One region of the Rummeliibacillus sp. JY-2-4R genome, then DNA from elsewhere that is predicted to be linked to it. Evidence: predicted binding sites of a transcription regulator. Region 1 holds the regulator's gene; the other holds the start of a gene.
What was found. The regulator LexA, encoded in region 1, represses DNA repair genes until DNA is damaged. The targets are predictions, from matches to a motif close to CGAACATATGTTCG.
Positions count from the first base shown of each region.

Region 2: ACWV26_RS01635 (Y-family DNA polymerase) is a predicted target of LexA. The motif match lies at 5,123-5,136, and genes of this name have one in related genera.

Region 1 is NZ_CM132623.1:1,103,340-1,111,357, forward strand. It holds gene ACWV26_RS05120 (quaternary amine ABC transporter ATP-binding protein) at 233-1,432, shown strand; gene ACWV26_RS05125 (ABC transporter permease) at 1,425-2,288, shown strand; gene ACWV26_RS05130 (glycine betaine ABC transporter substrate-binding protein) at 2,293-3,165, shown strand; gene lexA (transcriptional repressor LexA) at 3,294-3,908, opposite strand; gene yneA (cell division suppressor protein YneA) at 4,077-4,397, shown strand; gene ACWV26_RS05145 (YneB family resolvase-like protein) at 4,387-5,040, shown strand; gene ACWV26_RS05150 (aminotransferase-like domain-containing protein) at 5,110-6,570, opposite strand; gene ACWV26_RS05155 (LysE/ArgO family amino acid transporter) at 6,674-7,276, shown strand; gene ACWV26_RS05160 (DUF896 domain-containing protein) at 7,525-7,761, shown strand; gene tkt (transketolase) at 7,852-8,018, shown strand, end outside.
Region 2 is NZ_CM132623.1:322,856-330,873, forward strand. It holds rRNA gene ACWV26_RS01535 (23S ribosomal RNA) at 160-3,089, shown strand; rRNA gene rrf (5S ribosomal RNA) at 3,158-3,274, shown strand; tRNA gene ACWV26_RS01545 (tRNA-Val) at 3,284-3,359, shown strand; tRNA gene ACWV26_RS01550 (tRNA-Thr) at 3,371-3,446, shown strand; tRNA gene ACWV26_RS01555 (tRNA-Lys) at 3,463-3,535, shown strand; tRNA gene ACWV26_RS01560 (tRNA-Leu) at 3,555-3,639, shown strand; tRNA gene ACWV26_RS01565 (tRNA-Gly) at 3,690-3,764, shown strand; tRNA gene ACWV26_RS01570 (tRNA-Leu) at 3,770-3,858, shown strand; tRNA gene ACWV26_RS01575 (tRNA-Arg) at 3,898-3,974, shown strand; tRNA gene ACWV26_RS01580 (tRNA-Pro) at 3,979-4,052, shown strand; tRNA gene ACWV26_RS01585 (tRNA-Ala) at 4,078-4,153, shown strand; tRNA gene ACWV26_RS01590 (tRNA-Met) at 4,177-4,250, shown strand; tRNA gene ACWV26_RS01595 (tRNA-Ser) at 4,259-4,351, shown strand; tRNA gene ACWV26_RS01600 (tRNA-Met) at 4,372-4,448, shown strand; tRNA gene ACWV26_RS01605 (tRNA-Asp) at 4,452-4,528, shown strand; tRNA gene ACWV26_RS01610 (tRNA-Phe) at 4,557-4,632, shown strand; tRNA gene ACWV26_RS01615 (tRNA-Gly) at 4,637-4,710, shown strand; tRNA gene ACWV26_RS01620 (tRNA-Ile) at 4,716-4,792, shown strand; tRNA gene ACWV26_RS01625 (tRNA-Asn) at 4,802-4,878, shown strand; tRNA gene ACWV26_RS01630 (tRNA-Glu) at 4,883-4,954, shown strand; gene ACWV26_RS01635 (Y-family DNA polymerase) at 5,154-6,410, shown strand; gene ACWV26_RS01640 (YolD-like family protein) at 6,439-6,774, shown strand; SAM riboswitch class I at 7,153-7,252, shown strand; gene ACWV26_RS01645 (methionine ABC transporter ATP-binding protein) at 7,376-8,018, shown strand, end outside.

The DNA of each region.
Region 1 (8,018 bases):
AATTTTAGATTACCTTTTTTGTGGGAAATTTTATTTATTTAAATCATAAGAAGTACTCAAATTCTTTGCTGAAAAAAGCAAAAAATCTAGAAATATGATTACTCGGCTATTTAGTTTGTAATTGGTGGCTATTTGACTAAAGTAACAACCTGATGATAACATTAAGTTGTTACTTTGTGTTGAAGCGGTTAAATGCTGATAAATAGAAAATCTTTTTTTAGGGGAGATATATTTGGAAAAACTTAAAATTGATCACGTAAGTAAAGTTTTTGGTAAGCGCACAAATCAGGCGCTAGACTTGGTTAAACAAGGAATTACAAAAAATGAAATCTTGAACAAAACAGGAGCAACTGTTGGTGTATATGATGCTAGTTTTTCTGTAAATGAAGGTGAGATCTTCGTTATTATGGGGTTATCTGGTAGCGGGAAATCAACACTTGTTCGATTATTAAACAGATTAATAGAACCTACAAACGGTAATATTTTTATAGATGGAGAGAATATCTCGAAAATGAATAAAGAACAGTTGCGGAAAGTACGTAGAGAGAAAATCAATATGGTCTTTCAAAACTTCGGTTTATTCCCTCATCAAACAATACTACAAAATACTGAATACGGTTTAGAAGTTCGTGGAGTATCAAAAGAAGAACGTAGAGAAAAAGCAGAGCAAGCTTTAGAAAATGCAAGATTACTAGATTTCAAAGATCAATATCCAAATCAATTGTCTGGTGGTATGCAGCAACGTGTAGGATTAGCAAGAGCGCTTGCGAATAATCCGGATATTTTATTAATGGACGAAGCATTTTCAGCACTCGATCCACTTATTCGAAAGGGCATGCAAGATGAGCTATTGGATTTACAATCTACGATGAAAAAAACAATCATATTTATCACACATGATCTGAATGAAGCACTAAGAATTGGAGACAGAATCGCTATTATGAAGGATGGTCAAATTATTCAAATTGGAACAGGTGAAGAGATATTAACAAATCCAGCAAATGATTATGTTCGTAACTTCGTAGAAGATGTAGATCGCTCGAAGGTTCTAACAGCAGAAAATATTATGATACGTCCAATTACGGTCAATGTTGAACAAGACGGACCAAAGGTTGCGCTTGCCAGAATGCGCCAAGAGGAAGTAAGTATGCTTGTTGCTCTTGACCGCAGTCGGAAAATTAAAGGTTATATAACAGCTGATGATGCATTAGAATCTGCTAAACGTGGAGATAAAAGTATTAAGGAAATTGTTCATTCAGATATTGTGACTGTTGAACACGATACTCTTATCCAAGATGTTTTTAATGTGATCTATGACGCTCCAACACCAGTTGCTGTCATAAAAAACAGCAAACTTATTGGTATTTTAATCAAGGGAGTTGTTATTGAAGCATTAGCAAAAGATAGTGAGGGGGTATTAGTACATGAGTAATTTTCTAGATCAATTTTCAAAAATACCCGTTGCAAAATGGACACAAAACGCAATGGACTTTTTGACAGATCATTTTGCTGGTATGTTTGACACCATACAAGCAATAGGCCAAATAACGATGAATTCTATTACGGATTTCTTGATGATTATACCACCTATTCTTTTAATAATAATTGTAATGTTACTAGCATTTTTTGCTTCAGGAAAGAAAATAGGATTAGCAATCTTCTCGATGATTGGTTTGTTATTTATCTACAACCAAAACCTATGGGAAGAGTTGATGAATACAATTACACTAGTATTATTTGCGAGTATTATATCAATAATAATAGGTATTCCTATTGGGATATTAATGTCGAAAACTAGATTTGTAGAGAGTATCATGAAACCCATCTTAGACTTTATGCAAACGATGCCTGGTTTCGTCTATTTAATACCAGCTGTTGCCTTTTTTGGCATAGGAGTTGTACCAGGAGTATTTGCTTCTATTATCTTCGCAATTCCACCGACAATACGATTTACAAATCTCGGTATAAAACAAGTATCAAAAGAGTTAATCGAAGCATCTGAATCATTCGGTAGTACTTCTTTCCAGAAATTATTTAAAGTTGAACTTCCTCTAGCAAAATCCACTATTATGGCGGGAATAAACCAAACAGTAATGTTAGCACTTTCTATGGTCGTTATTGCTTCTATGATTGGTGCTCCAGGATTAGGTCGCAAAGTATTGTCAGCTTTACAACGTGCTCAAGTCGGAAATGGTTTTGTTGCGGGTTTATCTTTAGTAATCTTTGCAATAATAATTGACCGATTATCACAAAGCTTTAATAAGAAGAAATACGAACAAAAAGGATGATTGGATGAAACTAAGCAAAAAGATGAAAGCCATTAGTTTAGCTGCATGCATTGGATTAAGTACGATACTTGCAAGCTGTGATTTAAATTCTGTAAAGAGCAAACAAATTAACTTAGCTTATGTAGAATGGGATACTGAAGTAGCATCTACAAATGTTATTGGAAAAGTATTAGAAAATATGGGATATGATGTCCAACTTACTCCACTAGATAACGCAATTATGTGGGAAGCTGTATCAAAAGGTGAAGCAGATGCAATGGTAGGAGGTTGGTTACCAAATACCCATGCTGCACAATATAAAAAGTATAAAAATGATTTAGATGATTTAGGTCCGAATTTAAAAGGGGCAAAAATAGGCTTGGTTGTCCCAAAATATATGAAGGAAAATTCGATAGAAGATTTGAAAATGCAGGCAAATAGTACAATTACGGGTATTGAGCCAGGAGCCGGTGTTGTTGCCACAGCTGAAAAAGCTTTGAAAAGTTATGATAATTTAACCTCATGGAATGTAAAAACTGCATCCTCAGGAGCCATGACTATTGAGCTTGGTAAAGCGATTAAAAATAAAAAAGATATCGTGATTACAGGATGGTCACCCCACTGGATGTTCCAAAAATATGATTTAAAATATTTAAAAGACCCCAAAGGTGTTTTTGGTAAAGAAGAAAGTATTCACACTTTTGCACGTAAATCGCTGAAAGAAGACAAACCAGACGCTTATAAAGTTTTAGATAGATTTAACTGGTCCACTAAGGATATAGAAGAAACGATGCTAAAAATTTCAGAAGGTGAAGACCCTGAAGATGTGGCAGAAGAATGGATTAAAAAGAATCCAGAAAAGGTTGCAAGCTGGACAAAAGGGATAGATGAGAAATAATGATTAATATGAAACAAAGAGTCCTAAAGTCATTTGAAAATATGAAATTTAAATAGTGAGTAATAGAAAAAAGCATCCAATTCTAATCTATTAATAGAATAGAATTGGATGCTTTTTCATATAGTAGATTATTGAACATTACGATATAGTCCTACTACTTTACCAAGTATAGATACATTGTCTACAATAATTGGTTCCATAGAAGAGTTTTCTGGTTGAAGACGGAAATAACCATCTTCTTTGTAAAAACGCTTTACAGTTGCTTCGTTTTCTTCTGTCATTGCTACAACAATATCACCATTATTGGCTGTTGCTTGTTGTTTTACAATTACGTAATCACCATCCAAAATACCAGCTTCTATCATAGATTCACCCATGATTTCAAGCATAAAGATATGGTCGTCGGAAGTGCCGTAAAAGTCTGGAATCGGAAAATATTCTTCGATATTTTCAATGGCCGTAATTGGTAAACCAGCAGTAACCTTTCCTACTAATGGTACATGCATGACGCCTTGTTTTGAAATATTATCTTGGTCCAAAATTTCTATGGCACGAGGTTTTGTTGGATCGCGTCGAATAAGGCCTTTGCTTTCGAGTCTGTTTAAATGTCCGTGGACAGTAGAACTTGAAGCTAGACCGACAGCTTCCCCAATTTCTCGGACAGAAGGTGGGTACCCTTTCGTGCGAACTTCTTCTTTAATAAATTCTAGTATATCTTCTTGTCTTTTCGATACTTTTTTCAATCCAATCACCTCTTATCTTGAGTCTCTTCTAAAATTGTTAAATTTAGTATAACATTTGCGAACAAACAATGCAAACATAAGTTCGAAAAAGCAGTTGACAAAAACAAACGTTCGATTTATATTAGGAACATACATTCCGAACAAACATTCGATGAAAGGATGACTTACATGAATTGGGTTAAAAAAAATCAAAACACAACACTACTTTTTGCAATCATTATCATTGGCATGATTATACTATTCGTATCAAATAGAGATGTCACTAATTATACAAAAATTGAAATAGAACAAGGAGATACGCTTTGGACATTATCCGACGAATATAAAGGTGATCTTACAAATGATGAATGGGTTCGTCTAGTGAAAAATGAGAACAATATGATTGACGATAAAATAATAGCTGGTCATACTTTAAGTATTCCTGAATATAACAATACAATTTCAAATGATAAGGGAATAGAAGTGGCGAGTGAAGAAAATGGTAGATAAAAAAGCGGTTCTGTATTGTCGGGTAAGTACAGAAAAGGAAACTCAAGATACATCATTGGAGAGGCAAGAGTTAGAGCTAAGAGAATTTGCTTCAGCTAAAGAATATGAAGTGGCTGAAGTTTTCACTGATCGACATAGTGGCTATGATATTGATCGTGAAGGATTATTAGACTTACTAGAATATATAAAGGATTATCAAATTCATGCTTTATTTGTTCAAGATGAAACACGCTTGGGTCGGGGAAATGGACGCATGGCTGTACTACATTTGTTACAAAAAATGAATGTTGATATATTTACATTAAGTAATTCTGGTAATATGCGACTTAATGAAATGGATACGATGTTACTTGAAATTTTAGCTCTTGTAGAAGAATACCAACGTAAATTACATAATGCCAAAATAAGGCGGGGCATGAAGCGTGCTGTCGAAAATGGCTATAGACCTGAAAATAACTTAAAAGATAGAGGAAATCCTGAAGGAAGAGAAAGAATAGATGTTCCAATTGATCAAATTGTTAGCCTTAGACAAAATGGTATGACATTTGAAGAAATAACGGCTACATTAAAAGGATTAGGCTTTCAAATCAGCAAAGCAACGATTCATAGACGTTATAAAGAATATGAATTGGAAAGTAAATAGTGAATTTTAAAGCGGGAACTTATAATATATCTAAATTTCATAATTATTAATGCGAAAACTGCTGCAACTCTATTCATTAGGTGCAGCAGTTTTTAGTTTATTAAGAAATAAAATACTTTCTTCGTATAGAATATATATTCCATTTTTTAATTCTTCTAAAGATGCATAAGCATAAGAGAGACGAATATGATGAGAATCATAAGAGTTATAGATATAACCTGGATTGATTAACACTTTTCTCTGAAGTAGTTTGAGGAAAAATTCCTTGGTTACAATAGGCTCATTAAATCTAAACCAAATATAAAAGCCGCCTTTAGGTTTCTCCCATGTGGCCAAAGATTCAAACAACTCATTAAGAATCGTATCAAGAAGTGTAGCACGAAACTTCAATTGTTCTCTTAAAAAAGTTAAATGATTTTCATATAAATCAGAATTTAGCCAATGCGTAACAATTTCTTGAGAAAAAGCACTTGTCCCGTAATCCATTTGCATTTTAATATCTGCTAATCTCTTAATCACAGGTGTTGGACCGACTATCCAACCAACGCGTAATCCAGGACTAAGAGTCTTTGAAACACTTCCGATATATAGAACTTGACCAGATGTATCAAGTGATTTGATAGATGGAGAAACTAATTTTGAGTCAAATAGTAATTCGAAGTAAACGTCATCTTCAATTATTGGAATTCGAAGTTCAATACATAAGTTATAGAGATTTTGTTTTTCTTCTAATGACCAAACACTTCCGGTAGGATTGTTTAATGTAGGAATCGTGTAATAAATAGATTGTCGATTTCTTTTCATTTTCTGTAATGATTCTTTAAACATTTCCTCTTGAGAAACGGATTTTAATTGCATACCAAAAGATTGAAAAGGATGAATTGAATTTAAATAGGAACTGGGCTCTTGGAATACAATTGAGCCAGGTTCAAATAATCCCAATGATATTAACTGAAGCGCCTGCAGTGCACCAGAAACAATCAAAATGTTTTCCGGTGTAGTAGTAATCTTTCGTTTGCTTAAATAGTTACATAAAGCTTGACGCAATTTTTCACTACCTTGTGGGGAAGAATAGCCAATATCTTTTCCTTCAAATGAAAGATTTTGAAGGGATTTTTGTAATTTAGTAGTTGGCAACAAAGACGGAGAAAGCTCTCCAGTCCCTAAGCGGATTACAGTATTGTCTTGTTCATATTCATTGATCATTTGAATAGTATGATCATTTGGCTTATGAATGCTTGCTTCGATGTAGCTTTGCCAATTAGGTTGATTGTTTTTCGATAATAAATTCCAAGAGTTATTGGCAACAAATACACCTGAACCTATTCTAGACTCCAATATACCATCAGCTTTTAATTCATCTAAAGCGAGTTTTATTGTACTTCGATTTACTTCAAGCAAAAAAGCAAGTTGTCGCTGTGTTGGAAGTTTTGTGCCAACCACCCAATCTCCTGATTTAATCTGTTCTGTAATCCATTGTATAATTTGATGATGTAAACTTTTTGGAATAGTACGGCTCGGCTTCCACATGCTCAAATGACTCCTTTCTTAAAATTGGATGGGTAGATAGCCAACCAATTGGGCCTTTTCTTATATTTATATCATAGTACGATAATTATAGAAGGAGGAGGACATGGACGCTTATATTCATGGATTTATTTTAGCACTTGGTTTGATTTTACCGTTAGGTGTACAAAATGTTTTTGTTTTTTCTCAAGGAGGCACGCAACCAAATATATTGAAAGCATTGCCAGCGAGTTTAACTGCAGCTATATCAGATACTCTATTAATTGTTTTAGCGGTGTTCGGAGTTTCAATGATTGTTTTCCAATATGAATGGGTTCGAATCTTTCTGCTAATTGGAGGAATACTTTTTTTACTATATATGGGGAAAGTAATATGGAGCTCAAGCTCTTTAAATGTCGAAAAAGAACAGGCATTACCTATTAAAAAGCAGATTCTCTTTGCGCTATCTGTATCTTTATTAAATCCACATGCGTTATTGGATACAGTCGGCGTAATTGGTACAAGCGCATTAAAATATAGTGGAGAGGATCAATTATTTTTTACTTTGGCGTGTATTAGTGTTTCATGGTTATGGTTTGTAGGTTTAATGATTGTAGGGGCTCTTATGAAAAAGTTACAAATTTCGAAAACGATTTTTAACCTTTTCAATAAACTTTCTGCACTATTTATATGGGGAACGGCAATCTATTTATTGATCAGCTTGTTTTAAGTGATTTTGCATTTTATCCCGCATTAACGGGCTTATGGCTCAACTGCAAGTTCGACAGCAGAACGGGATTAACAATTAGTGGGCGATGGCCAACTAAAAACGCCACGAAAATTCTTCTTTGGTACTAGTACGTCCTGTAAATTGAAACGCCACTGATTGAAGTTTCACTTTATTTAAGCTTTAGGCTTGCGCTTGAAGCTTTTTTTTCTTACCTTTATAGTAGTGTAGTTATGAAAGGTGTGTTAAACGTGTTACCAAAAGACAAAATCCAGCGTATTAACTATTTATCAAAAAAATCAAAAGAAACAGGTTTAACGATTGAAGAAGCAAAAGAACAAACAGCTCTTCGAAAAGAATACTTGGATACATTTCGTGAATCAATGAGAGGGACAATTGAAAACGTACGTATTTTTGATCCGAATGGGGATGAAGTCACTCCAGAAAAATTACGTGCAAAACAACAAAGAAACAAACCATTAAATTAATTGAACAATTGAAAAAGCATTGTGTTATGAAAGAATGTTGACTAAACTGTAATAGAATAATATTTTGCTTTATGAAAGGATGTCTACTAAATGGCTCAACAAGCAGATCAGCTTGCAATAAACACAATCCGTACTTTGTCCATAGATGCAATTGAAAAAGCAAATTCTGGTCATCCAGGATTACCAATGGGTGCAGCACCAATGGCATATACGCTTTGGACAAAACAATTACACCACAATCCAAAGAATCCAAAATG
Region 2 (8,018 bases), 780 kb from region 1:
GAACGTGGTTCTCTAAGATTAACGCTTGCTGTTCAGTTTTGAAGGCTCATCGCTTTCAAAACATTGTTCTTTGAAAACTGGATAAAACGACATTGAAAAATTCTTAAGTAACACATTTTTTTATATTAAGTTTTAAATTTTTAGGCTTAATAACTTATAGGTTAAGTTATTAAGGGCGCATGGCGGATGCCTTGGCACTAGAAGCCGATGAAGGACGGCACTAACACCGATATGCTTCGGGGAGCTGTAAGTAAGCTTTGATCCGGAGATTTCCGAATGGGGAAACCCACTATTCGTAATGGAATAGTATCTTGACGTGAATACATAGCGTCATGATGGCAGACTCAGGGAACTGAAACATCTAAGTACCTGAAGGAAGAGAAAGAAATTTCGATTCCCTTAGTAGCGGCGAGCGAAACGGGAACAGCCCAAACCAAGAGGCTTGCCTCTTGGGGTTGTAGGACACTCTATATGGAGTTACAAAGGAATGAATTAGACGAAGCGGTTTGGAAAGACCTACCGAAGAAGGTAACAGTCCTGTAGTCAAAAGTTCATTCTCTCCTGAGTGGATCCTGAGTACGGCGGAACACGTGAAATTCCGTCGGAATCTGGGAGGACCATCTCCTAAGGCTAAATACTCTCTAGTGACCGATAGTGAACCAGTACCGTGAGGGAAAGGTGAAAAGCACCCCGGGAGGGGAGTGAAAGAGATCCTGAAACCATGTGCCTACAAGTAGTTAGAGCCCGTTAATGGGTGATAGCGTGCCTTTTGTAGAATGAACCGGCGAGTTACGATTACATGCAAGGTTAAGTTGAAAAGACGGAGCCGTAGCGAAAGCGAGTCTGAATAGGGCGAATGAGTATGTGGTTGTAGACCCGAAACCAGGTGATCTACCCATGTCCAGGGTGAAGGTAAGGTAACACTTACTGGAGGCCCGAACCCACGCACGTTGAAAAGTGCGGGGATGAGGTGTGGGTAGCGGAGAAATTCCAATCGAACTTGGAGATAGCTGGTTCTCTCCGAAATAGCTTTAGGGCTAGCCTCGTGATAGAGAATCTTGGAGGTAGAGCACTGTTTGAACTAGGGGTCCATCCCGGATTACCGAATTCAGACAAACTCCGAATGCCAATGATTTATGCACGGGAGTCAGACTGCGAGTGATAAGATCCGTAGTCAAAAGGGAAACAGCCCAGACCACCAGCTAAGGTCCCAAAGTAATTGTTAAGTGGAAAAGGATGTGACGTTGCTTAGACAACCAGGATGTTGGCTCAGAAGCAGCCACCATTTAAAGAGTGCGTAATAGCTCACTGGTCGAGTGACGCTGCGCCGAAAATGTATCGGGGCTAAACAATTCACCGAAGCTGTGGATAGACATCTATGATGTCTGTGGTAGGAGAGCGTTCTAAGTGCTGTGAAGTCAGACCGGAAGGACTGGTGGAGCGCTTAGAAGTGAGAATGCCGGTATGAGTAGCGAAAGATGGGTGAGAATCCCATCCACCGAATGACTAAGGTTTCCTGAGGAAGGCTCGTCCTCTCAGGGTTAGTCGGGACCTAAGCCGAGGCCGATAGGCGTAGGCGATGGATAACAGGTTGATATTCCTGTACCACCTCCCTACCATTTGAGTAATGGGGGGACACAGTAGGATAGGGTAAGCGCACTGTTGGTTATGTGCGTCTAAATAGTAAGGCGTGAGAGTAGGCAAATCCGCTCTCTATAACGTTGAGCTATGATGGCGAGCGGTTTACCGCGAAGTTCCTGATTTCACACTGTCAAGAAAAGCCTCTAGCGAGGTAGGAGGTGCCCGTACCGCAAACCGACACAGGTAGTCGAGGAGAGAATCCTAAGGTGAGCGAGAGAACTCTCGTTAAGGAACTCGGCAAAATGACCCCGTAACTTCGGGAGAAGGGGTGCTCTAGTAGGGTGCAAGCCCGAGAGAGCCGCAGTGAATAGGCCCAGGCGACTGTTTAGCAAAAACACAGGTCTCTGCAAAACCGTAAGGTGACGTATAGGGGCTGACGCCTGCCCGGTGCTGGAAGGTTAAGGGGATTGCTTAGCGTAAGCGAAGGTGAGAACCGAAGCCCCAGTAAACGGCGGCCGTAACTATAACGGTCCTAAGGTAGCGAAATTCCTTGTCGGGTAAGTTCCGACCCGCACGAAAGGCGTAACGATCTGGGCACTGTCTCAACGAGAGACTCGGTGAAATTATAGTACCTGTGAAGATGCAGGTTACCCGCGACAGGACGGAAAGACCCCGTGGAGCTTTACTGTAGCCTGATATTGAATTTTGGTACAGCTTGTACAGGATAGGTAGGAGCCTGAGATACCGGAGCGCCAGCTTCGGTGGAGGCGTCCTTGGGATACTACCCCAGCTGTATTGAAATTCTAACCCGTACCCCTATATCGGGGTAGGAGACAGTGTCAGGCGGACAGTTTGACTGGGGCGGTCGCCTCCTAAAGAGTAACGGAGGCGCCCAAAGGTTCCCTCAGAATGGTTGGAAATCATTCGCAGAGTGTAAAGGCACAAGGGAGCTTGACTGCGAGACCTACAAGTCGAGCAGGGTCGAAAGACGGGCTTAGTGATCCGGTGGTTCCGCATGGAAGGGCCATCGCTCAACGGATAAAAGCTACCCCGGGGATAACAGGCTTATCTCCCCCAAGAGTCCACATCGACGGGGAGGTTTGGCACCTCGATGTCGGCTCATCGCATCCTGGGGCTGTAGTCGGTCCCAAGGGTTGGGCTGTTCGCCCATTAAAGCGGTACGCGAGCTGGGTTCAGAACGTCGTGAGACAGTTCGGTCCCTATCCGTCGTGGGCGTAGGAAATTTGAGAGGAGCTGTCCTTAGTACGAGAGGACCGGGATGGACACACCGCTGGTGTACCAGTTGTTCTGCCAAGAGCATCGCTGGGTAGCTATGTGTGGACGGGATAAGTGCTGAAAGCATCTAAGCATGAAGCCCCCCTCAAGATGAGATTTCCCATTACGCAAGTAAGTAAGATCCCTTGAAGACGACAAGGTAGATAGGTTCGAGGTGGAAGTGTGGTGACACATGGAGCTGACGAATACTAATAGATCGAGGACTTAACCAAACGTTATTTTAAGAACTTCAATGAAAGTTTATCCAGTTTTGAAAGAACAATTCTTTCTTTATAAATAGTCTAGTAATGATGGCAAAGAGGTCACACCTGTTCCCATGCCGAACACAGAAGTTAAGCTCTTTAGCGCCAATGGTAGTTGGGGGCTGTCCCCCTGCGAGAGTAGGACGTTGCTAGGCTGTACATATGGAGGATTAGCTCAGCTGGGAGAGCACCTGCCTTACAAGCAGGGGGTCGGCGGTTCGATCCCGTCATCCTCCACCATATTTTAATTTGCCGGTGTAGCTCAGTTGGTAGAGCAACTGACTTGTAATCAGTAGGTCGAGGGTTCGACTCCTTTCGCCGGCACCATATTCTATTTTAAAATGAGTCATTAGCTCAGTTGGTAGAGCATCTGACTTTTAATCAGAGGGTCGCTGGTTCGAATCCTGCATGACTCATCATTTTAATAAAATATTAGCGGGTGTGGCGGAATTGGCAGACGCACTAGACTTAGGATCTAGCGCCGCAAGGCGTGGGGGTTCGACTCCCTTCACCCGCACCATTTATTTTAAAACTATATAATTGCCAGATTTAAAAAAACGTAAAGCATATGCGGAAGTAGTTCAGTGGTAGAACATCACCTTGCCAAGGTGGGGGTCGCGGGTTCGAACCCCGTCTTCCGCTCCAAATATGCCGGGGTGGCGGAACTGGCAGACGCACAGGACTTAAAATCCTGCGGTAGGTGACTACCGTACCGGTTCGATTCCGGTCCTCGGCACCATTTTTATTTAACATATGTACAATGACTATTGTATAATATGCGCCCATAGCTCAACTGGATAGAGCGTCTGACTACGGATCAGAAGGTTGTGGATTCGACTTCTGCTGGGCGCACCATATCCGGGAAGTAGCTCAGCTTGGTAGAGCACTTGGTTTGGGACCAAGGGGTCGCAGGTTCGAATCCTGTCTTCCCGATTATTTCATAATATTTAAGATCTTTGGGGCCTTAGCTCAGCTGGGAGAGCGCCTGCCTTGCACGCAGGAGGTCAGCGGTTCGATCCCGCTAGGCTCCACCAATTTTATATTTAAATTATATTATGGCGGCCTAGCTCAGCTGGCTAGAGCGTACGGTTCATACCCGTAAGGTCGGGGGTTCGATCCCCTCGGCCGCCATAAACTCTGGAGGAATACCCAAGTCTGGCTGAAGGGATCGGTCTTGAAAACCGACAGGCGGGTCAAACCGCGCGGGGGTTCGAATCCCTCTTCCTCCTCCATTTAAACTTTATAATATTATCGCGGGGTGGAGCAGTTCGGTAGCTCGTCGGGCTCATAACCCGAAGGTCACAGGTTCAAATCCTGTCCCCGCAACCAAATGGTCCGGTAGTTCAGCTGGTTAGAATGCCTGCCTGTCACGCAGGAGGTCGCGGGTTCGAGTCCCGTCCGGACCGCCATTCTATAAATGATTTAATATATTATTGTGGGTCGGTAGCTCAGTTGGTAGAGCATTAGATTGAAGCTCTAAGTGTCGGCAGTTCGATTCTGTCCCGACCCACCATAATGCGGGTGTAGTTTAGTGGTAAAACCACAGCCTTCCAAGCTGTTGTCGGGAGTTCGATTCTCCTCACCCGCTCCATTTATGGGCCTATAGCTCAGCTGGTTAGAGCGCACGCCTGATAAGCGTGAGGTCGATGGTTCGAGTCCATTTAGGCCCACCATTTAATTATTCCGAAGTAGCTCAGTTGGTAGCAGCATCTGACTGTTAATCAGAGGGTCGCAGGTTCGAGTCCTGCCTTCGGAGCCATATTGGCCCCTTGGTCAAGCGGTTAAGACACCGCCCTTTCACGGCGGTAACACGAGTTCGAATCTCGTAGGGGTCATACTTAAAAATCCTTTAGAATCATTTTGATTCTAAAGGATTTTTTTATTTTTAATGTATGTATGTAAATTCGATTATAACTTCTCTGATTGTATAATCTCCTGTTATCGCCAATTGTTGGAAAAACACTACTTCCCACTTGTCATCTCATGTATCTCATTTTAAAATAAGAACAAATGTTCTTTTTGGAGGTGCTATAGATGTATGAGAATATGCCGAGAAGGTCGATTATGTGTGTAGATATGAAATGCTTTTATGCTAGTTGTATGGCATCTTGGGCTCATTTGGATGTACTAAAAGAGGCCATCGCTGTTGTAGGGAATTTTCAGCAAAAAGGTAGTATTGTTCTTGCTGCTTCTCCGCTTATGAAAAAACGATTTCAAGTGAAGACAGGAACAAGGGTTTATGAAATACCGAAGCATCCAGATATTCATTTGTTTGAACCAAAGATGGAATACTTTGTCCGCATGTCCGTCGAAATTACAAAGCTACTTCATAGCTATGTACCAAAGGAAGCAATTCATGTATATAGCATTGATGAAAGTTTTGTTGATCTCACAGGGACAGAGAAACTGTGGGGAGATCCGGTTGAAACAGCACACAAAATCCAAGAAGAACTTTATCGGCAATTTGAAATACCAAGCACTGTAGGAATGGGACCGAATATGCTTTTGGCAAAGCTTGCTCTTGATTTAGATGCAAAAAAAACGGGTTTCGCTAAATGGGACTTTGAAGATGTGGAAAGAAAGCTATGGCCTGTTACACCTTTGTCGAAGATGTGGGGGATCGGACATCGAACAGAACGTACGCTGAACAATATGGGGATTTTCTCTGTTGGAGATTTGGCTCACGCTGATTTAGCGACATTAGAAAAGAGATTCGGCATTATGGGCAATCAACTTTATCATCATGCATGGGGAATTGATTTGTCAAAGGTAGGCGAAGCACCACTTGTAGAAGGGCAAATTAGTTATGGTAAGAGCCAAATATTAATGCGCGATTATAACACTAAAAAGGAAGTGCTCGCAGTGCTCCTGGAAATGTGTGAAGATGTGGCGAGAAGAGCACGAGAAGCCTATAAAGTAGGGCGTACAATCACATTAGGTATTGCTTATAGTAAAAATGCCTTTGGAGGAGGTTTTCAGCGTTCACATACAATTGATGAAGCCACCAATGATACGATGGCTATTTATCACGTTTGTCAGCAAATATTAAGCGAACAGTACAATGAACGCCCAGTGCGCCAAATAAGTGTTAGTATAACAAAATTAGAATCAGAACATTCTATGCAGCTCAGCTTTTTTGATACATCCCGCTGGAAGCGCCGTAAGCTTGGTGCTGCAATGGATCACCTCCGAACACATTATGGCTCAACAGCGGTGTTGCGAGCAGTATCGTATACAAATGCAGGAACAGCAGTGAAGCGCTCCCAATTGCTCGGAGGTCATAAGAAGTAATTGGAACTTACAAAAGGAGGTATCCTATATGTTAAGAGATCGTGGGAATATTAAGTGGACGGCTATGATGTTACCAGAACATGTACAAAGACTGCGAAACTGGCAACAGGAGACAAAGCAAATTGCGAAGCCGATATATGACGAATGGACATTGCAAGCATTAGGAGAAGAACTCATGCAAGCATATTGTGGTCAGAAAGAAGTACTACTAGAAGTTTGGCATCAGCAGGCAAGTACTGAGTACAGAGGAATCATCACAGCGCTCAACAACGAAGATAAAAAACTATGTCTGTATAATATAATAAAAAGCCAAACGAGCTGGATTGAAGCAGAATTAATCCTTCATGTTCGAATATTTGATTAGAAGACACAATTCAATATTCAATAGTAGTAAGGCTAGTCATGGAAAAGTTGAAGTAATAGTTAATGATATTTTTAATTTAATTTCAATTAGCAATTTTTAGTGTACTAAATACCTATCCAAGGATTAAGGACACCGAGATATCGTGCCGCTAGAAAAAGTTAGCAAAGGGATGCAGACACAAAAGAAGTGACTCGGTTTCCTAAACGAAGCATGCAATCTCATTTCAAACAATACTTGTAATGTATAAATTAGTGGGAATATATTTTTTATATAGAAGAGAAAAATATTTTAAAATAGTTTACTTTTTCTAAAAATTCATTGACAAATGACGTAAAAGTAAATAATATAAATATCATAAACTTACAACTTAACAAATGGAATTTATCAAGAGTGACTGAGGGATAGGCCCGATGAAGTCCAGCAACCCCCACTAGGGAAGGTGCTAATTCCTACAGAATTTATTTCTGAAAGATAAATGAACGTCGATCATAAAGATACATCTTTCAGTTGAGAGATGTATCTTTTTTAGTAAAAATAGATAGTTTTCCGATAGAATAAGAGGATTTTAAAAAGCAATTTAACAAAGATTAGAGGGATGTATATGCTGGAAATACAAGAGGTATCAAAGGTTTACAAAACAAGAAAGAAAATAGTAACTGGTGTAGATCATGTCTCTTTAACTATTGGAGATGGAGAAATATTCGGAATAGTAGGTTATTCTGGAGCGGGTAAAAGTTCACTACTACGCTGTATTAACCTACTAGAACAACCAACAGATGGGCGAATATTAATCAATGGACAAGATTTAACAAAGTTAAAAGGAGAAAAGCTTCGTCAAGCACGTCTGAAAATCGGTATGATTTTTCAACACTTTTACTTAATCAGCCAAAAAACAGTTGGTGAAAATATTGAATTTGCTTTAAAAGCTGCAAAAATACCAAAGGGAGAGCGAGAGAAAAGAGTAAAGGAACTTCTCGAAATGGTTGGCCTAGCGGATAAAAAAGACGTATTTCCAGCACAACTAAGCGGCGGTCAAAAACAACGTGTAGGTATTGCAAGAGCATTAGCAAATAATCCATCTATATTATTATGTGATGAAGCTACATCAGCACTTGATCCGACAACAACCACTTCGATTTTGCGATTACTAAAAAAAATCAATCGTGAACTCGGTATTACGATAATTTTAATCACACACGAAATGGACGTCGTGAAAGAAATTTGCGACAGAATGGCAATTATGC